DNA from 2 places in the Planococcus chinensis genome. Region 2 is predicted to be linked to the other one. Evidence: riboswitches for the same ligand, from Rfam matches in the RefSeq annotation. Region 2 holds a riboswitch; the other holds the start of a gene.
What was found. A riboswitch is a leader RNA that binds a small molecule or an ion and turns the genes downstream of it on or off. The one in region 2 is predicted to bind lysine.
Positions count from the first base shown of each region.

Region 1 (3,351 bases), on a different contig from region 2:
GACCGGGATGTCTTCGGCTACGCGGTCGACAAAGGCTGGATGTGCGTCCAGGTCTTTTTTGTGCGACAAGGCAAATTGATCGAACGCGACGTCTCGCTGTTCCCGCTCTACCGGGATCCGCAAGACGAGTTCCTGACGTTTCTTGGCCAGTTCTATGAACAGCCGCACCACGTGAAACCGAACGAAGTGCTGCTGCCGGAAGGGACGGATGCGGAACTGGTCCGCGACTGGCTCGGCATCCGCGTCCTGGTTCCGCAGCGGGGCAAGAAAAAAGACCTCTTGTCGCTCGCCCGGAAAAACGCCGAAATTGCGATCAAGGAGAAATTCCAGCTGCTTGAGCGACAGGAAGAACGGACAGTCGGCGCTTGCCTCGAACTCGGCGAAGCGATGAACATCCAGACGCCATTGCGCATCGAAGCATTTGACAACTCCCATATCCAGGGAGCAGACGCTGTTTCTGCGATGATCACCTTCATCGACGGCAAACCATCGAAAAAAGACTACCGGAAATACAAGACGCGCAGCGCCGGCCGGCCGGATGATTACGCCGCTATGCGCGAAGTGGTCCGCCGCCGGTATACGCGTGTCTTGAAAGACGGCTTGCCGTTGCCGGACTTGATCGTCATTGACGGAGGCAAAGGGCAGATTTCTTCTGCGCGCGAGGTGCTCGAAGATGAGCTGGGCTTGTCGATCCCGGTCGCCGGGCTTGCGAAAGACGCCAAGCACCAGACTTCGCAGCTGCTTTACGGCGATCCGGTTGAAGTGGTGCCGCTGAAGCGGACGAGCGAAGCGTTTTATATGCTGCAGCGCATCCAGGACGAAGTCCACCGGTTCGTTATTACGTTCCACCGCCAGCAGCGCGGCAAAAATTCGATCCAGTCGGCGCTTGATGAACTTGAAGGCGTAGGGCCGAAGCGCAAGCAGCAGCTGCTGCGGCATTTCGGTTCGGTCAAGCGCATCAAGGAAGCAGGCGTGGAAGAGCTGCGCGAAGCGGGCATGCCGGTAAAGCTGGCAGAACAGATCCGCCAGCATTTTTCACAACAATCGTTGCCAAGCGAACAATAACGTGCTATCGTAAAAACAGAAATGAATCACTTGGAAAAGTGATGATAGAGGTGCGAACGTCAAAAGTAGCCATCCGGAGATTTGCTGAATCTGTGAAGGATGGGGAAAGGGGCGGTCGCCGAAGTGCCCGGGTTCCTGCAACCCCGGGTGCTGGTCCTGCATTTAATAGATGCCGGGCTGTCAGAGTCAATCTCTGGAGGGCTATCTCACATGGACGTTTTTTCGTATTCGTACATGCTAAAGAGGTAGTTTGCCGCAGTCGCGGCGGGCTGCCTTTTTTTATTGTCTGGCCGGGGTGCTTGCACCTTGGCATTCATGTTGAGGGCCACTTACATTATGGGAGTGGATGAGATGAAAACAGTAGTCATGAAATTCGGAGGCACATCAGTTGCAACGCCGGAGAAAATCATCGGTGTTGCGAAGCGGGCAATCCGCGAAAAGGAAAAAGGGCACCGTGTCGTCATCGTCGTCTCTGCCATGGGCAAAACGACGGACACTTTGCTCGGGCTGGCGAATGAAATCTCCGTCGATCCGCCGAAACGTGAAATGGACATGCTGCTTGCGACCGGCGAGCAAGTGACAATTTCGCTCCTGGCCATGGCTTTCAAGGCACTCGGCCACGAAGCGCTTTCTTTCACCGGCTGGCAGGCAGGCATCGAAACTGAATCGGTGCCACGGAATGCGCGCATCGAACAGATTCATACCGAACGCCTCGAGCGCGTGCTTGAAAATGGTTATTTCTGTGTGGTGGCCGGGTTCCAGGGAGTCGATAAAATCGGCAATATCACGACGCTCGGCCGCGGCGGTTCGGATACGACGGCGGTCGCCCTTGCTGCTGCCCTCAACGCAGATGCCTGCGAAATCTATACCGACGTCGACGGCGTCTACACGTCCGATCCGCGGTATGTGACCGGCGCCCGCAAGCTTGATCAGATTTCCTACGATGAAATGCTGGAACTGGCGAATCTGGGAGCAGGCGTCCTGCACCCGCGGGCTGTTGAATTCGCTAAAAACAACCAGGTCCCGTTGTCCGTTCGCGCGAGCTACTCGGATGAACCGGGCACAACTATACAAGAGGTGGTCACTGTGGAAAAAAATCTAATCGTCAGAGGCGTCGCGTTCGAACCGGGAATCGCCCGCGTTACGGTCATTTACAAAGAAGCATTCAACGGATCATTAGCCAATATCTTCACGAAGCTGGCAGAAAACCATATCGATGTCGACATTATTGTCCAAAGCATCACCGACGAATTCCCGCCTTCGGTTTCATTCTCCATCAAAGAGGACAGTTTGGAAGAAACGCGCCGTGTGCTGAACGACAACCAGGAAAGCATCGGTTTCGTGTCAGCGAACTATGAAGTCGGCCTTTCGAAAGTGTCCATCGTCGGTTCGGGCATGGTGTCGAATCCGGGGGTCGCAGCGCAGATGTTTGATATCTTGCGAAAAGAAGGGATTCCGGTGAAAATGGTCTCCACATCCGAAATCAAAGTGTCGGTCGTCGTGCCGGAAACAGAAATGAACAAATCAGCCAATGCGCTCCACAACGCATATGGGTTATCAGAATAAAAAGGCAAGCTCCGCAATAAAGCGGGGCTTGCCTTTTGTTTGCCTATTACCCGGCATCGGGGATGTCGCTTGAGAAAAATGCCAGCACTTGCTGGAGATCATCAGTTTTGGCGCAACTCACATACTGCTGCATGGGAACCGGGAGGAGGCTGATAATTTTATTATTGGACCAGTTGGCCAAGAAGCGGTTCAACTCTCGGAGCCAAGCAGTCTTTTCACGCTGGCCAAGGGCAGATGTGGCGAGTGACACGCTGCGGCCGGTCGTGAATTCTTTCTTCAGGTATTTGGCGATCAGCACGTCCTGATGGACCTGGTTTTTGATATGGCGTTTGATGATGCGGACAGATTGGGCTAGGGTGCCGTAGTAATCGGCAGGGGAGGCTGGCATCACTGAAGCATGTTCTTTGTCGGTATGGTTGACGACGTAATAACAAGGATAGTCGGCAACGATGGAGATGGCGTCGGCGAGTATATAGGCATGGACCATGAAAGGCTGGTCCTCGGCAGTGCAGATGCCGACCGGGAAGCGGATTCCTTTTTCGAGGAGGAATTTGGTGCGGAACATTTTAGTTGGGCCGATTGCATCGAACACATCGGATTGGAGCGCTGTCGTTCTGGGCTGGTTGCGGTGGAACATGGAATGGGCGACGCCGCGGCCGTTGACGCCGACGAATTTGCCGAGCACGATATCGGAACGGTTGTCCGCCGCCATCCGGTGCA
Region 1 covers NZ_JBHUFW010000011.1:178,262-181,612, forward strand. The annotation lists gene uvrC (excinuclease ABC subunit UvrC) at 1-1,065, shown strand, start outside; lysine riboswitch at 1,103-1,277, shown strand; gene ACFSDB_RS13470 (aspartate kinase) at 1,417-2,631, shown strand; gene ACFSDB_RS13475 (glycosyltransferase family 2 protein) at 2,678-3,351, opposite strand, start outside.
Region 1: another riboswitch for lysine. It lies ahead of ACFSDB_RS13470 (aspartate kinase); the one in region 2 lies ahead of ACFSDB_RS10775 (Na+/H+ antiporter NhaC family protein).

Region 2 (3,351 bases):
ATTGGTATCCCTGCGGTTAACAGAGCGAATAAGTACGGTATAAAGAATGCTCCTCCACCATTTTCATAGGCTACATATGGAAAACGCCAAATGTTCCCCAAACCTACCGCTGAGCCGACAGCCGCCATAATAAATCCGGCGCGTGTACCCCATTGCGAACGTTCCATCTTTCTTCCCCCTTTGTTTGTCTGCTTCCAATTTTCTTACAGAAAAATAGGAAGTTTGTTTATTTTCAGATTATTGACTAATCTAAAAATAGTATAACGATGCTGCCTTTGAAAGTAAAGATAATTCCGGAAAATATTTATAAAAAACTATTGCTAGAATAGTAAAAAGCAGAGGAAAAATTCCTCTGCTTTTAATATTTGCTAGTTATTTGCTTGTTTCTCAAGAATTGTAGTACGTTTTGACCATGTGATAAATAATACTGCTAAAATGACCGCAACTGCTAATAAAGACCATAGCAGCGAACCGGTAAAGCCTATGACGATATACCCCACTGCCCCGATCGCGGCTGCGGTCAGCGCATACGGCAATTGGGTCAATACGTGGTCCATGTGGTTGCTTCCTGCCCCTGTAGATGACAGGATCGTCGTATCTGAAATCGGCGAACAATGGTCCCCGAAAACAGCTCCGGCCAGAACCGCTGACAACGTTGCCAGCAGAAGTTCAGGCGCTGCCTGCCCCATGATGTTGCCGGCAATCGGCAGCAGAATCCCGAAAGAGCCCCAGGAAGTTCCGGTCGAGAAAGCCATGATTCCGGCTAAAAGAAACAGAAGCACCGGCAGGATTTCGGTTGGAATATTATTCTTTGTCACCACATCCGCCAGGTAGACGCCGGTTTCAAGTGCGTCGATCAAATAGCTGAGTGCCCAAGCAAAGATCAAGATCAGCACAGCGCCGATCATCGAGCGAAGCCCTTCCACGATGCCTTTGCCGACCCAGGATGCTTTTGCCGTTTCGTTTTTCTTGAACTGGCGTACATACAATAGGATGGACGCGACAGCTCCCAAAAGGCCGCCCGCCATCAACGACGCCGGTACATCTGTGTTCTCGAAGATTGCCCAGATGTCCCACGCTTGTCCGGCATTCTGATAGCCGGTCCAAACCATTGCCCCGATTGTGCCGGCGATCAGCAAGAGGATCGGCAGGAGCAGATCCGTCACTTTTCCATGTGCGTGCGCCGGGAACTCTTCTTTCATTTCCCCTGGGATTGTTTTGTTTGCGTCGTATAATTCCCCAGTCGTAATTGCGCGCGTTTCATGTTTTTTCATCGCTCCGAAATCGACGTCGCGGATGGCGACGAAAATGACGATGGCCAGCGTCGCAATGACGTAGAAGTTCATCGGGGCCATCCAGATGAATGCTTCAAGCGCCGACATCTGAACATAAGATTGCGCCGACAGGATCGTGGCGACGATTCCGATAATCGCCGCTCCCCAGCTTGATACCGGTGAGATGACACAGACCGGCGCTGCCGTAGAATCGATGAAGTAAGCCAGTTTCGCCCGCGACACTTTATAACGGTCAGTAATCGGGCGTGCGACTTGTCCGACCGCCAATGCGTTGAAATAGTCATCGATGAAAATCACCATGCCGAGTACGACCGTCAGGACCTTGGCGCCGCGGCGGGTCTTGATGCGCGCAGAAGCCCAATCGGCGAATGCTCGGCTGCCGCCTGACAGACTGACGAACGCGGTGATGACGCCTAACAGCAGCAGGAACAGCAAGATAAAGACATTATAGGCGTTGAAGCCTTCGTCCCAGAACGTGACCGCAAAAGAATTGAAGATTTCTCTTGCAGCTTGGACAGGTGCAAACGACGTCAGGATCAACGCAGCTGCCACCACACCGGTGCCGAGCGACAACAGCACCCGCTTGGTCAGCAGCACCATGACAATTGCTACCAGCGGCGGCAAAATCGAGAAAATAGTATTTTCCATATGAATCCCTCCTATTTTTTTAAGGATGGAAGAGAAGATAGAAAAAAGGCCGATCGCTCCAATGGATACAATCAGCCTTCTACAATTCGTCTGTGCATAAAAACATCAAACAACCCTGTAGCTCTTCGCCTGTAAAATCACAGACGACAGTGACATCCTTTTTCAGAATGCCCCCAGCCCTTTTTCCATTGACACCTGAAAAAAGAGCTTCGGCAAAACTTCCTTTCATATGCGTTCAACGTTGTCACACTCCCGCATATTACTGATAAGCTTCGCAGCCTCTACCCATCGATATTGAATTCCTTAAAAGCATAGCGCAGAATTTTATTGAAATCAAATGAAACTCTACTTCGAATATTCGTTCATTTTACTGCTTTTGCCTGGAAAAACCGGCTGAAAACATCCCGCAGGAATTCTGGCATGAAATAAGTTTTTGGCGCCCGTTTCAGCTCCGGGAAAAAATAGCCGAACGTGAACATATCAAGCGTAATCAGCTGATAGACTTTTTCCGGGTCTGCCGGAATGCCGCCGACATACAATTGATGCTCTTCGACGGCCATATTGACATGGACGATGTTCCCGAGGACAGCGCCGCGGAACCCCATCCCTTTCAATTCGATGTTCGGCCACTCGGCATTCAGCGACTGCTGGTAGATTTCCTTCAGTTCTGCGCCCGTCAATTCGACCAGACAGAGATTGATCGGGTGCGGCAGCATCTTATGGAAATCATAGCGTGTCGCGACCCCGACCGGCATCCCCTCCATAAACAAGCCGGCATTGAACAACGCACAGTCTGCTCCGGAATACTCAAGCATCGCTTCCCCGAACAGCTCGGCCAGTTCCGACTCTTTGAACCACTCCGCTTTCAATTCTTTTTCGTTATAAAAAATCGGCTCGCTCAGTTGGGTTTTGCCGTCGGCAATCAATTCATCATTGAACCCCTCTTCCGAATTGCGCAATTCTGCGGTATCGATCAATTCAGCTTCGGTTTCACCGGTTGCCGGATCCCATGTGATATGCCCGATGAACATGCCGAATTTGCCGGCCGCCCCGAGCAGCGTGCTGCCGATTGTTTTCCCTTCGTGGAAAATATGGTGGGTATGGGCGCCGAGGATCACGTCGATGTCGGTGCAAAGCTCCGCCAGCAGTTCATCCTCCCGGATGCCCAGATGGGACAAGCAGACAATGAAGTCCGTCTGGTCCTTGATGGCGTTGACCGATTCAATGATCGATGCTTTCGCATCGGTCACTTCCCATCCCAAGCGCTGATAAAACGGAGTGAATTCTGCTGTTGCTCCGACCAGGCCGATTCTCAGCCCTTCCGCAGTCTCCAGGACCCCGTAAGGCTTTGCCCATTTCGGCCGGCCGCCGCCTTCTTCAAACAGGTTGGATACAATGACATCAAAGT
Region 2 covers NZ_JBHUFW010000007.1:167,190-170,540, reverse strand. The annotation lists gene ACFSDB_RS10780 (sodium-dependent transporter) at 1-167, opposite strand, end outside; gene ACFSDB_RS10775 (Na+/H+ antiporter NhaC family protein) at 369-1,943, opposite strand; lysine riboswitch at 2,054-2,235, opposite strand; gene ACFSDB_RS10770 (bifunctional metallophosphatase/5'-nucleotidase) at 2,306-3,351, opposite strand, start outside.